Regions from separate parts of the Cronobacter sp. 153480017-3 genome, predicted to be linked through region 2. Evidence: predicted binding sites of a transcription regulator. Region 2 holds the regulator's gene; the other holds the start of a gene.
The links. Region 2 encodes CRP, which controls carbon source genes, mostly activating them, when cyclic AMP is high. Its sites were predicted from a motif close to ATGTGANNNNNNTCACAT; they were not measured.
Positions count from the first base shown of each region.

Region 1: ACUW6V_RS10395 (YjcB family protein) is a predicted target of CRP. The motif match lies at 4,625-4,642, and genes of this name have one in related genera.

Region 1 is NZ_JBSEYN010000003.1:537,219-544,537, forward strand. Features, by position in the region: gene ghxP (guanine/hypoxanthine transporter GhxP) at 1-640, opposite strand, end outside; gene ACUW6V_RS10375 (glutathione S-transferase family protein) at 954-1,622, opposite strand; gene soxR (redox-sensitive transcriptional activator SoxR) at 1,700-2,158, opposite strand; gene soxS (superoxide response transcriptional regulator SoxS) at 2,245-2,568, shown strand; gene ACUW6V_RS10390 (EAL domain-containing protein) at 2,556-4,163, opposite strand; gene ACUW6V_RS10395 (YjcB family protein) at 4,750-5,028, shown strand; gene ACUW6V_RS10400 (hypothetical protein) at 5,091-5,435, opposite strand; gene ACUW6V_RS10405 (GGDEF domain-containing protein) at 5,611-6,657, opposite strand; gene ssb1 (single-stranded DNA-binding protein SSB1) at 7,007-7,319, opposite strand, start outside.
Region 2 is NZ_JBSEYN010000004.1:44,794-52,112, forward strand. Features, by position in the region: gene ACUW6V_RS11005 (NUDIX hydrolase) at 1-390, shown strand, start outside; gene ACUW6V_RS11010 (hydrolase) at 463-1,479, shown strand; gene ACUW6V_RS11015 (YheU family protein) at 1,480-1,698, shown strand; gene ACUW6V_RS11020 (phosphoribulokinase) at 1,747-2,616, shown strand; gene ACUW6V_RS11025 (OsmC family protein) at 2,661-3,068, opposite strand; gene crp (cAMP-activated global transcriptional regulator CRP) at 3,379-4,011, shown strand; gene ACUW6V_RS11035 (YccS/YhfK family putative transporter) at 4,074-6,158, shown strand; gene argD (bifunctional acetylornithine/succinyldiaminopimelate transaminase) at 6,159-7,319, opposite strand, start outside.

The DNA.
Region 1 (7,319 bases), on a different contig from region 2:
AAATACCGATGATGGTCAGCAGAATGCCGCCCGGCACTTTGAGTTTCTCAAGGCCGATAATGACTGCAAGGCCAATCAGCGACATGATCACCGGGAAACTCGCGAAATGGCCGAGCGCCACCGGCAAGCCGTCGAGCGGGTTCTTAATGACCAGGCCCACGCCGTTCGCGGCAATCAGCAGCAGGAACAGACCGATACCAATGCCGGTGCCGTGCGCCACGCCCTGCGGCAGGTTACGCAGGATCCAGCTACGAATGCCGGTTGCGGAAATCACGGTAAACAGCACGCCCATCAGGAAGACCGCGCCGAGTGCGACCGGTACGCTGATGTGCTGCCCGAGCACCAGGCTGAACGCGGTAAAGGCGGTCAGCGAGATGGCGCAACCAATCGCCAGCGGCAAATTCGCCCACAGCCCCATCACGATGGAGCCAACGCCTGCCACCAGACAAGTGGCGACAAACACGGCGGCAGGCGGGAAACCGGCTTTGCCGAGCATGCCCGGCACGACGATCACTGAATAGACCATCGCGAGAAACGTGGTGAGACCGGCAACAATCTCCTGACGCACGTTACTGCCGCGCGCGGAAATTTTAAAAAAGGCGTCGAGTGAACCGCCGTTACGCGCAGAAGGCGTAGACATAATGAGACATCCCCTGAAAAGTGTGAGTTTTTAAAGCTCGCGCGTGGCAAACAACCCGCTGCGGATCAAACGTTAACTCCCTGCGTTCTGTTTGTGGTTTTGGAGGGGCCACAAAAAGCAAACGTTTAACTCCACGCGCAAAAAACGGCAAAATTTTAAGGCAAACGATTATCCAGCCTTAGGACGGGGATTTTCAACAGAACTTTAAGCCTTTTGGCAAAAAGTTGCGCTGGCTGATGAATAATTCAGCGCAGGCTGCGCAAACGATATCGTTGATGCGCAAAATAGGGCCTTCAGAGGAAGGCCATAACGATTAGCTGCCGGGGATTGCCAGCGGGCCGCCTTTTTCGATAGCGCGCTGCCAGGCCGGGCGAGCCTGAAGATTAGTCAGCCAGGCACGTAGCTGGCGGAACTCGCCGGAATCGCTGCGCGCCAGCAGGGCGATCACCGGGAAGCTCATCTGAATATCCGCCATGCTGAACGTCTGTCCGGCAAACCACGGATGCTGCGTCAGGTGATCTTCCATAAAGCGGGTGTGGGTGGCGAGCTGCTTATTAAGCCAGGCTTTCTGAACGCCCTGCCCGAGCGCTTTGCCGAGGGTGCGAAGCCCGAACGGAACGGGCTTTTTCCCGAGACTGCCAAACACCAGCTTCATCAACAGCAGCGGCATCAGGGAGCCTTCGGCGTAATGCAGCCAGATACGGTACTGGATTTTCTCCTCCGCACTCTGCGGCTTCAGGCGTTGTTCAGTGTCATAGGTCTCCTGGAGATATTCCAGAATCGCGCCGGATTCGATAATTTTCTGGCCGTTATCCTCCAGCACCGGCGACTTACCGAGCGGATGCACTTTCTTAAGCGCAGGTGGCGCAAGCATAGTGGGCTCGCGCTGGTAGCGCACCAGTTCATAAGGCTTACCAAGCTCTTCAAGCGCAAAAAGAATGCGCTGCGAGCGGGAGTTATTCAGATGGTGGACCGTCAGCATGGCGTTTTCCTTTCGCTTTTCATTGCATTAACTATAGAGAATCCACCGGCGGCGCACCGAATTTGTTTGCGCGCCGCTTATTCGTCCTCCAGCAGACGTGCCCCGCTGCCCTGCGCGCCCAGACGGTCTTCGGGGTTACGCAGCGGGCAATCGCGGTGCGACAGGCAACCACAGCCAATGCAGCCATCCAGATCGTCACGCAGCGCGGTCAGCGTTTTAATACGCCGGTCCAGCTCCTCGCGCCACTGCGTGGAGAGCTGCTTCCAGGCCTTCGGGCTCAGGTTATGCCCTTCAGGCAGCACGCCGATAGCCTCGCCAATCGTCGCCAGCGGAATGCCGATACGCTGGGCGATTTTAATGATCGCCACCTGACGCAGCACGTCGCGCCGGTAACGCCGCTGGTTGCCGCTGTTGCGGGTGCTTTTAATCAACCCTTTGCTTTCATAGAAGTGCAGCGCGGAGACGGCAACACCGCTGCGCTTCGCGACTTCGCCCGGCGTCAGCAGCGATTTGATTCTGGGTGCTTTCTTTTCCATCGGGGGCTTTACCTCAAGTTAACTTGAGGAATTATACTCGCCGACCAGAAGAACGGCTAACCCAAAACAGAGGAAGAGGACGGCTTATGTCACATCAGGAAATTATCCACGCACTGACGCAATGGATTGATGAGCATATTGACCAGCCACTGAATATCGATGTGGTGGCAAAGAAGTCGGGCTATTCGAAATGGTATTTACAGCGGATGTTTCGCACTGTCATGCATCAGACGCTGGGTGAGTATATTCGCAAGCGGCGTTTGCAACTGGCGGCGCAGGAGTTGCGTACGACCCGGCGACCGATTTTTGATATTGCGATGGATTATGGCTATGTGTCGCAACAGACGTTTTCGCGGATATTCCGCCGTCAGTTCGACCGCACGCCGAGCGATTATCGTCAGAGCGCCTGACGATTAACGGCGCAGTTCTGCCAGCCCGGCATCGCCCGGGCGTCATCCTGTTGCAGCCAGGCGACAAACTCCTGACGCGGTAGCGCTTTTGAGAAATGCCACCCCTGACAATATTGCACTCCACGCTTTAACAGCCAGCCCACCTGTTCGGCGGTTTCCACGCCCTCGGCGATAATTTTCAGCCGCAGGCTCTGGGCCATATCGATAATATGCTCTGCAATCAGATGGCTGGTGCTATTGGTGGTTAAGGTATCGATAAACGACTTATCAATTTTCAGAATATCGACGTTCAGCGAATAGAGATTATGAAGGTTGGAATATCCGGTGCCGAAATCGTCAATCGCAATCTCAAACCCTGACTGGCGAAACGCCTGAATAACCGGGGTGGTGCGCGGCACGTCAATAAAGCCCCGCTCAGTCACTTCAATCTTGATTTGCTGCGCGCGTACGCCGTGCTGGTTATTTTTCCCTTCGATTAACGCTATCAGGCGCGACGAATGGAAATCGGATGCCGAAAGGTTAATAGAAATATAAATCTGCGGGTGGGTCGCCAGGAAATGGCCTAAGTCATTAAATAACTCTTCCACCACATAATCCGTAACCTGCGCGATCATCCCGGTTTTTTCGGCCAGCGGGATAAACTCCGCCGGGCTCATCACCTGACCGTTGTAGCCGGGCCAGCGCAGCAGCGCTTCCGCACCGACGCACATGCCGTGCTTGATATCCATAATCGGCTGGTAATGCAGGCGCAGCGCGCGTTTATGCAACGCGCGCTGAAGCTGGCGGCTCGGCGAGTTAAAACGGTGACGGGTGCGCGAGCCGAGAAAAACCAGCAAACCGCCCATGATAAGTCCAAGGGGCAGCATGACCGACATCTGATGCCGCCACGCCTGCCAGAACCAGGCGTCGCTGGTGGAAACGGCGACGGCAATCGGGCGCTTACCAGAAAGCACTATCGACCAGAAACGGCCATCTTTCTGGAAATCCGTATTCTGTGAACGCGCAAAAGGCGCGAGCGCACGGGCGTCGGCTTTGTCACTTACCGAAAAAAACTCCCGGGTGACGGTGTCATACACGCCATAAGTGATAGTGTCATCATTAGATAATATTTCGCTAAAGGAGAGCGGGTTAACCACCGCGACATAATTCCCTTTACGCAAATAAACCATTTTGTGACCGGAAAAGAATGGCGTGTCACGATAATAATAAATGGCGATATCCGGCGAGCGCGTGTAATTCGCAGGCGAGAGAATAAAAGGCTGATCGAACAGAGGGGAACATAATAGTTCATCACCCTGGGCGTAAATGAGATCTTCGATATAAATTTGCCCGCGTGAAATATCCAGCATATTACGCTGATGCGCAGAGGAGCATATTTCGCCCTGATATTTTTCGGCTTCATTACGGGCTTCATCGACATGGCTTAATACCAGCTCGGTACGGTTGAGGACCAGTTGTGCGAAGGTATCCAGGTGCGCCCGCGTCTCGTTGACCGCGCGATGATGGGCGACCCAAAGCGCAAGCATCACAGGCAGTAGGACCACCATGATTATGCCTGAGATTCGCAACGCCTGACGTCGTGCCCTGAAATTCATTATGGCCTCATATCCCTGCTTTCTGTGTCACATTAATCGCCTGATGAGACACATCGCAAACAGGTGTTTACGTTGCATCAATCAGCACGCATTGGCAATAGCCATTTCCAGTTATCCATCCAATATTTCACGCGAAACATTAAAATTTGCCATAAGGAAAATAGGGAATGGCTATTTAATTTTTCTTAAGTGAAATATCCGCGTTGATAACCGTGCTAAAAATTCATCAACCACTTCAGAAAGCGTTTTAAGTTAAATTAATCAAAGCTGCCGAAAAAATGTACGGGCGGCGTTTTTTTTGTGTCGAAATGAAAATTTATGCATTAGTAAAATCCGTTGTGGGATTTTTTCACTGCTTTCTTTTCGACCATTTTTTATTGCGAACGGTTGCCGGCGATCTCATGGATCGTGCGCTTTTTTTCACCAAAGCGCGCCCGCCAGACTGGCGAATAAAACAACAAATGTGATACAGTTCACACTTAGTGTGCAAGTTTACATGCTTGCCGTCACGTTAAATTTTAGCGCCGCGCCAGGCCTGCCGCGTTCCGGCCACCGCGCGGCAGAACGCTTTTTGAGGACTGGTTTCATGGCTACGCTTACCGCCAGCATGGTACTGATGCGCTGGCAACTTCTGGGTGCGGTTTTAATGTTTCTTGCCAGCACGCTTAATATTCAGTTTCGCAAATCCGACTACCAGGCGCTGGCGGTGATCAGCAGCGGGCTGGGTATCGCCGCGTCCTGCGTCTTCGCGACGGGCCTGCTCGGCGTCAGCATCGACTTCCACGCCATCTGGCACAATATGAAAGACGTAATGGTGGAAGTGATGAGCCACACGCCGCCAGAATGGCCGATGGTCGTGACCTGATAACCTCACCGTCTTTCATTTAAGCCCCTGCATCAGGGGCTTTTTTATTTTCTGCCAGGCCCTTACATACAACCGGCGCAACTGGTACAGCGCCAGTCCGCTTTATTGATAGCCCGCCAGAAGGCGCGGTAATAACGCTCCTCCAGCGGAATATGGTTATCGAAAAACCAGTCGGTCAGCCACTCGACGTTCTCGACAATCCACTCCTCTTCTTCCAGCCCGTCGGCGAACGTTTCGTCCTCGGGATCGATAATCGAGTAGATCCCCCAGGTGTTCATCGCCTTATCCTGCCAGTGTTGCGGCAACGTCACCGGGCGTTCTTCAAACGTAATAATCCAGTGACCGTGGCAGAGCAGATTGCCGTTACGGCTCCAGGCGGCGGTAAACGGATTCGGTTCCTGTGTCATCGCTTGCATTCCCTGTGTGAAATTCACCTGCGGGCGGCAACTGGCGGGCTCGTCAATAAACGCCGTCGCACAGGAAGGAATCGCAGAGCATGGCACTTCACCCCCACCGGGAAAATGCTAACTAAGGAGTATCCCGGGGTTATCTTTGGCTTTTTTTAATTTTTAAATCAGCAAGTTAATCAGCGATAACCAGACGATTTCTCCCCTGTTGCTTACCGGCGTACAACATTTTGTCAGCGCGATTGAGCGCTTTTTCAAACTCTTCATCTTTGCCGAAAGCGCTGATCGCAAGCGTCGCGGTGACTTCTCGCGGATTTTTATCCGTCTGGCCAACCCACTCCTGAATGCGCGTCAGCAGCCGCTCCGCCACACGTCTGGCATCTGCCAGTGATGTATCCGGCATCATTACCAGAAACTCTTCACCGCCCCAGCGCGCCACGATGTCGCTTTCGCGCACGTTGTCGGTAATCGCCCGCGCGATGCGCTGCAAAATCATGTCGCCATAGCTGTGACCGCAACTGTCATTAATGGCCTTGAAATGATCGATATCCAGCAGCAACAGCGTTACGTTATGACTGCCCACCTGTTTATCGAGCAGCGAAACCTGATGCATAAAGTGACGCCGGGTATAGAGGTTCGTCAGGCTGTCGCGGCTCGCCGTATTAAAGAGATCGAATTTCATCGTGTGGGTGAATTCGACCGAACGTAGCGTGGTGTACGTTAACAGCCCAATCGCCATCACGGCATTCGCAATGCCGATGCCGTTCAGCACTGACGGGCTTAACCCGGACGCCGTACCGGTGTGATGTCGCAGCGCGTAACCCACCGTGCCAAGCACCGCGATCGCGGCCAGGAACAGCGCGCGCCGCACCGGCACCTGCTGAAAGCTGAACGACACGATGGGGATCAGCGAAAAAACAAACAGGTAAAAATTACTCTCCCAGCCCAGCAACGCCGTAGTGGCAACGGCATGCGCCAGAATTTCCACGCTCATCAGCGTACCGACATACAGATACCGGTAATGCTCTATTTCATTCAGGCAGTGGATATAAACCATCACGCTGAAAATATTAAAAATGGCGAGCGTCGGAATACTCATCGACAGAAACAGGAAAATCAGCCCGACATGAATCAGCAACGCCAGCCAGACGATCGGAATAATGTGTTGCCAGTACTGGTCGGTCGCCTGGCTAAGGAGTTGGTCGCGATCTCTTTCTGACATGGGCTAACCTGCACTGTGGGGCATCATCCCTGCCGAAAACGTACGGAACGTATGAAGACTTCATGCAACCTATATCGGCATTCCGGCGGCGAGATTTAGCGCCGCATCGCGGAAAAGCGTCATGCCCTTCATTTGTCGGCGGTTTAATCGTGCCAGCAGAGAAAAATGGGGTGCCGTTAATCGTCAGTAAGAGGTGCATTGTGCTTAACGATACAAACAACTGTGCCTGGCGGGAATCGGCCCGAAGCACTCAACAGCCTCAGCCGAAAACCATAAAGAAAAAGCCCTGCCGGAGCAGAGCTTTTCAACACTTTCTGAAGAGAGGCCTTCCGTGCAGAACGCCGCGCTATCAGAACGGGATATCGTCGTCGAAATCCATCGGCGGTTCGTTAGAAGGCGCTGGCGCCTGCTGCTGCGGACGGGACTGTGCGCCGCCGCTGAACTGCGCGCCGCCACCCTGCTGCTGCGGCTGCTGAGGCTGACCCCAACCGCCCTGCTGCTGACCGCCGCCCATGTTGCCGCCTGCGCCGCCGCCCTGACGGCTGCCCAGCATCTGCATGGTGCCACCGACATTCACCACAACTTCGGTAGAGTAGCGATCCTGACCGCTCTGATCCTGCCACTTACGGGTGCGCAGCTGGCCTTCGATGTACACCTGCGAG
Region 2 (7,319 bases):
ATCGCCTGGGTCGACTGTCAGCCGCATATCGCCTCCGTCAGCGATGCGCAGTGGGTGCCGGTGGCGGAGCTTGACGCTATCGAGCTGGCGTTCGATCACCAGACGATTATCGAGGCCGCCCTGCGCCGCCTGCGCCAGAAAACAATGTATTCGCTCCTGCCGGTCTACTGTCTGCCGGAGTGTTTTACACTGAGCCAGCTTCAGGAGGCGACGGAGATTATTCTCGGCCAGCCCATCCAGCGTAAAAGCCTGATCCGGCGCTTTGAGGCGTCCGGCATGTTTGAAGAGACCGGCGAGAGCGTCGCCACCGGCGCGCGTAAGGCCAGGCTCTGGCGACGTAAGCCGGATGCTGATATTCACCTGTTCTCGCGCAATTTACTGGCCGAGTGATCCGCACCAAAGCATCAACAAAATGAATCACAACCGGTATAGTAATTAGCGAACTAATAAAAGACATCAGCTATGGCCGACATTACTCCCGCAGAACTTCCTGCACTGAACACCGATTCCTCACACTTTCAGCCAATGCCGGGAGTCAGCAATCCACACCTGCAAACCATGCTGCCGCGCGTGCTGCGCCGCCGTTTGCAGTTTGAGCCGCACTGGCAGCGTCTGGATCTGCCGGACGGCGATTTTGTCGACCTGGCGTTTAGCGAAAACCCTGACCAGGCGCGTCATAAACCGCGTCTGGTGGTGTTTCACGGTCTGGAAGGCAGCCTGCACAGCCCTTACGCCCACGGCCTTATCCATGCGGCGAAAGCGCGCGGCTGGCTCGGCATGGTGATGCACTTTCGCGGCTGTAGCGGCGTGCCAAACAAACTGGGGCGCATCTATCATTCGGGCGAAACCGAAGACGGCACCTTTTTCCTGCGCTGGCTGGATGAGCGCTACGGCACCGTGCCGACAGCGGCGGTGGGCTATTCGCTCGGCGGCAATATGCTCGGCTGCCTGATGGCGGAGATTGACGCCAGCTTCCCGCTGACGGCAGGCGTGATTGTGTCCGCGCCGTTTATGCTCGAACACTGCTGCAACCATATGGAAAAAGGCTTTTCACGCTTTTATCAGTTCTATCTGCTGAACCTGCTGAAAGCCAACGCCACCCGCAAGCTGAAGGCCTGGCCCGGCACGCTGCCGATTGAACTCGCCCAGCTTAAGCGCCTGCGCCGCATCCGCGATTTCGATGATTTGATCACGTCGAAAATTCACGGCTTTAGCGATGCCGTCGATTACTATCGCCAGTGCAGCGCGATGCCGCGCCTCGCCAGCATCACCCGTCCGACGCTGATTATCCACGCCAAAGACGACCCGTTTATGGATCATCACGTGATCCCCGACACCACCACGCTGCCTGCTAATATTGAATATCAACTGACAGAGCATGGCGGTCACGTGGGCTTTGTCGGCGGCACGCTGCGTCAGCCCAAAATGTGGCTGGAACAGCGCATTCCTGACTGGTTAACGTCTTATCTGGACCGATAAATGATCATTCCCTGGCAAGAGATCGCGCCCGACACCCTGGAGCGCCTGATTGAAGCCTTCGTCTTGCGCGAAGGCACCGATTATGGTGAACATGAACGCTCGCTTGAGCAAAAGGTCGCCGACGTGCGGCGTCAGTTGCAAAGTGGCGAAGCCGTTCTGGTGTGGTCTGAGCTGCACGAAACGGTCAATATCATGCCGCGTTCGCAGTTTCGCGGTTAACGTTGCCAGGCGGAGCCTTGCCCCGCCGCTTCAGGGAGTTGTCTCGCTATGTCTGCCAAACATCCGGTTATCGCCGTCACAGGCTCCAGCGGCGCGGGAACCACCACCACCAGCCTCGCGTTTCGTAAAATTTTCGCCCAGCTGAATCTCCGTGCCGCCGAAGTGGAAGGCGACAGCTTTCACCGCTACACGCGCCCGGAAATGGACATGGCTATTCGCAAAGCGCGCGATCTTGGCCGCCATATCAGTTACTTCGGCCCGGAGGCGAACGATTTCGGCCTGCTGGAGCAAACCTTTGTGGAGTACGGGCTGACCGGCAAAGGACAGTCGCGTAAATATCTGCACACCTATGACGAAGCGGTGCCGTGGAATCAGGTGCCCGGCACGTTTACGCCGTGGCAGCCGCTGCCGGAGCCGACGGACGTGCTGTTTTACGAAGGGCTGCACGGTGGCGTGGTGACGCCGCAGCATGACGTGGCGAAGCATGTCGATCTGCTGGTGGGCGTGGTGCCTATCGTCAACCTGGAGTGGATACAGAAGCTCATCCGCGATACCAGCGAGCGCGGCCACTCGCGCGAGGCGGTGATGGATTCCGTGGTGCGCTCGATGGAAGATTACATTAACTACATCACGCCGCAGTTCTCACGCACCCATATTAACTTCCAGCGCGTGCCGACGGTGGACACCTCCAATCCGTTCGCCGCGAAAGGCATTCCGTCGCTTGATGAAAGCTTCGTGGTCATTCACTTCCGCAATCTGGATAACATCGATTATCCGTGGCTTTTGGCGATGCTGCAGGGCTCGTTTATCTCACATATCAATACGCTGGTGGTGCCGGGCGGGAAGATGGGGCTCGCGATGGAGCTTATTATGCTGCCGCTGGTGCAGCGGCTGATGGAAGGAAAACAGATAGCGTGACGGCGATGCCCGGTGGCGCTGCGCCTGCCGGGCCGTCCGTCATCTCATGACGCTTCAATCACTTCATACGAATGGGTGATATTGACCCCTTTGCCGAGCATCAGCGCCACTGAGCAATACTTCTCTGCCGACAGATCCACCGCGCGCGACACTGCCGCGTCTTTCAGGGCTTTGCCCGTCACCACAAAATGCAGATTGATATGCGTAAACAGACGCGGCGCTTCTTCGCGACGCTCTGACGTCAGCTTCACTTCGCAGTCGGTCACGTCGTGACGACCTTTTTGCAGAATAGAGACAACATCAATCGCGCTGCAGCCACCTGCGGCCATCAAAACCATTTCCATCGGGCTCGGCGCTTTGTCGCCAGAGTTGCCGTCCATCAGGATCTGATGCCCGGAGGCGGACTCGCCCAGGAAGGTTAACCCTTCCACCCATTTCACTCGTGCATGCATGTTAATCACTCCAGGCTATTCATTTTTCTGACAGATTACGCGCGCGCGACGTCAGAGGCAATGGAAGGGCGACCTGCGTCAAGCTGAAACGAGACAACAGGAGACACCTGAGAAAAGCTATGCTAAAACAGTCTGGATGCAGCGGCGATACATTGATGTTACGCATGTATGCAGAGGAGAAGATAATTTATCGGCTGCGACGTCCACGGACAGCCAACTTCCCAGGACTCGGGAAGATGATGAATGCAAAGCCAGACAGGGGTTACGCGCCCTGTCTTTGGAGCCAGTTTAAAACAGAGGATAACCGCGCATGGTGCTTGGCAAACCGCAAACAGACCCGACTCTTGAATGGTTCTTGTCACATTGCCACATTCATAAGTATCCATCTAAGAGCACGCTGATTCACCAGGGTGAAAAAGCGGAGACGCTGTATTACATCGTTAAAGGCTCAGTGGCAGTGCTGATCAAAGATGAAGAGGGCAAGGAGATGATCCTCTCGTACCTGAATCAGGGTGACTTCATCGGCGAACTGGGTTTGTTCGAGGAAGGTCAGGAACGCAGCGCCTGGGTTCGCGCTAAAACTGCCTGTGAAGTGGCTGAAATCTCCTACAAAAAATTCCGTCAGCTGATCCAGGTTAACCCGGATATTCTGATGCGTCTCTCCTCGCAGATGGCTCGCCGCCTGCAAGTTACCTCTGAGAAAGTGGGCAACCTCGCCTTCCTCGACGTGACTGGCCGCATCGCGCAGACCCTGCTGAATCTGGCGAAACAGCCGGACGCGATGACCCATCCGGACGGGATGCAGATCAAAATCACGCGTCAGGAAATCGGCCAGATCGTCGGCTGCTCCCGCGAAACCGTTGGCCGCATTCTGAAAATGCTCGAAGATCAAAACTTGATATCCGCCCACGGCAAAACCATCGTGGTTTACGGAACCCGCTAAAAAAGCAAAAAACGGCGTGTCGCTTCGGTAACACGCCGTTTTTGTATCTATACTTCTCCCCTATGTGGCGTCGTCTTATCTATCACCCTGAAATTAATTACGCTTTACGGCAAACGCTCATCTTAAGCCTGCCGGTGGCGGTCGGGTTGATGCTGGGCCATCTTCAACAAGGGTTGCTGTTCTCGCTCGTTCCCGCCTGCTGCAACATTGCCGGTCTCGATACCCCGCACAAACGCTTTTTTAAACGCTTGATCATCGGCGCATCGCTGTTTGCGCTGAGCAGTCTGGCGGTGCAGCTGTTGCTGCTGCAGTCTGTGCCGCTGCCGCTCATTCTGCTGATGCTGGCGCTGCTGCTTGGCGTGACGGCGGAAATCAGCCCGCTGCATGCGCGTCTGTTGCCCGCCTCGCTCATCGCGGCCATCTTTACGTTAAGCCTCGCCGGCAATATGCCCATCTGGCAGCCTATGCTGCTCTATGTGCTCGGCACGCTCTGGTATGGCGCGTTTAACGGTTTCTGGTTCTGGCTGTGGCGCGAGCAGCCGCTGCGTGAATCGTTAAGCCTGATTTATAAAAGCCTCGCCGACTACTGCGAAGCCAAATACAGCCTGCTGACGCGCCACACCGAGCCGGAACAGGCGCTGCCGCCGCTGCTGGTGCATCAGCAAAAAGTGGTGGATCAAATAAGCCAGTGCTATCAGCAGTTGCAGATGCTTTCCGCCACTAAGCAGAACGGTTACAAGCGCCTGCTGCGCACGTTTCAGGTGGCGCTGGATCTCCAGGAGCACATCTCGGTGTCGCTGCATCAGCCCGGCGAAGTGCAAAAACTGGTGGAGCGCAGCCACGCCGAAGCGGTGTTGCGCTGGACGGCGCAGACCGTCGCCACGCGGCTGCGCACGCTCTCTGACGACATTCTCTACCACCGCTATTCGCACCGCTTCTCGATGGATAAGCAGGTCGAGGCGCTGGCGAAAATCGCCCGCCAGCACCCGGATAACCCGGTTGGCCAGTTCTGCGAATACCATTTCAGCCGCATCGCACGCGTGCTGCGCACCCAGCGCCCGCTCTACGCCCGTGACCTGATGGACAGCGGTAAGCGCCGCCTGCCGCTGCTGCGGGCGCTGAAAAGCTATTTGTCGCTGAAATCCGCCGCGCTGCGCACCGCCGCGCGTCTGGGCGTGATGCTGGCGGCGGCGGGGTTGTTAGGGAGCGCCTTCCAGTTGCCGAAGCCGTACTGGATCCTGATGACGGTGCTGTTCGTCACCCAAAACGGCTATGGCGCGACGCGCGTGCGTATCCTGCACCGGGCGGGCGGCACGCTGGCGGGGCTGATTATCGCGGGCATCACGCTGCACCTGAAAGTGCCGCAGGGCTATACCCTGCTCGGCATGCTGCTAGTGACGTTAATCAGTTATCTGATAATCCGGCGACACTACGGCTGGGCGATGATTGGCTTTACCGTCACGGCGGTCTATTCGCTGCAAATCCTGACGCTCAACGGCGAGCAGTACATCGTGGCGCGCCTGATAGACACCCTGTCCGGCTGTCTTATCGCGTTCGGCGGCATGGTCTGGCTCTGGCCCCAGTGGCAAAGCGGCCTGCTGCGCCAGAACGCGCATGACGCGCTGGAGGCAGACCAGGAGGCGCTGCGCCTGATCCTGAGCGGCGACCCGCAACCCGGCCCGCTCGCCTGGCAGCGTATGCAGGTCAACCAGGCGCATAACGCGCTCTATAACTCGCTCAATCAGGCTATGCAGGAGCCCGGCTTTAACAGCCGTTATCTGGAGGATATGCGCCTGTGGGTGACGCACAGCCAGTTTATTGTCGAGCACATCAACGCGATAACGACGATGGCGCGCGAGCAAACCGCGCTGCCGCCAGAAACCGCAGCGCGCTACTTACAGGCGTGTGAGATTGCGCTACAGCGCTGCCAGCAGCGGCTTGAGCATGACGCGCCGGGCGATACGCAAAACGAGGCGGTACTGGAGGGCGAAGACGTCTTACCGGAAGGGGCACCGGGCGTGATGGAACATCATCTGCTGCGCATTCTCGATCACCTGCGCACCATGCATACCATCTCTTCCGTGGCGTGGCGTCAGCGCCCGCATCACGGGATCTGGCTCAGACGACGCCTGAGCCAGTCACCATGATTAGCCGTTGACCACGCGCGCGACGGCGCGCGCAAAGCGGGCCATGCCTTCGTCGATATCCGCGCGCTCCACCAGCAACGACGGCGCAAGACGCAGCACGTCCGGCCCGGCGTTCAGCACCATCACCCCTTCCGCCGCCGCGGCGTAGAGGAGATCGCGCGCGCGTCCGTGGAAGGCGGGCGTCAGCTCGGCACCGATCAGCAGGCCCATACCGCGAATATCGCTGAATAAGCCGTACTGCTCGCCAATCTGCGCCAGATGCTGTACGAACTGCTCGCGTTTATGCGCTACGCCGCCCAGCACCTCCGGAGTGTTGATGATATCAAACGCTTCGCCCGCCACCGCGCAGGCGAGCGGATTACCGCCGTAAGTGGAGCCGTGCGAGCCGACGTGAAACGCCGAGGCGATATCATGAGTGGTGAGCATCGCGCTAACCGGGAAGCCGCCGCCGAGCGCTTTGGCGCTGGTCAGGATGTCGGGCGTTACGCCGTAATGCATATAAGCAAACAGCTTGCCGCTGCGGCCCATGCCGCACTGCACTTCATCGAACACCAGCAGCACCTGATGCGCATCACACAGCTCGCGCAGGCCGTGCAGGAAGGCCGGCGTCGCGGCGGTCACACCGCCCTCGCCCTGCACCGGCTCGACCACGACCGCGCAGGTGTGGTCGTCCATCACCGCTTTGACCGCATCAAGATCGTTAAACGGCACATGAATGATATCAGCCGGTTTCGGGCCGAAACCGTCGGAGTATTTCGCCTGGCCGCCCACGGAGACGGTAAACAGCGAACGTCCGTGAAAGGCGTTATAAAACGCGATGATTTTGGTTTTGTATGGGCTGTGGCGGGTGATGGCGTAGTGGCGGGCGAGCTTGAACGCGGTTTCGTTGGCTTCGGTGCCGGAATTCATAAACACCACGCGCTCGGCGAAGGTGGCGTCCACCAGCTTCTGGCCCAGGCGCAGCGCAGGCTCGTTGGTAAAGACGTTGCTGGTATGCCAGAGCGTTTCGCCCTGCGCTTTCAGCGCCTCTACCAGCCGCGGGTGGCAGTGCCCGAGCGCCGTTACCGCGATACCGCCCGCGAAATCGACATACTCTTTGCCCTGCTGATCCCACACGCGGCTGCCCTTGCCTTTCACCGGGATAAATTCAGCCGGTGCATA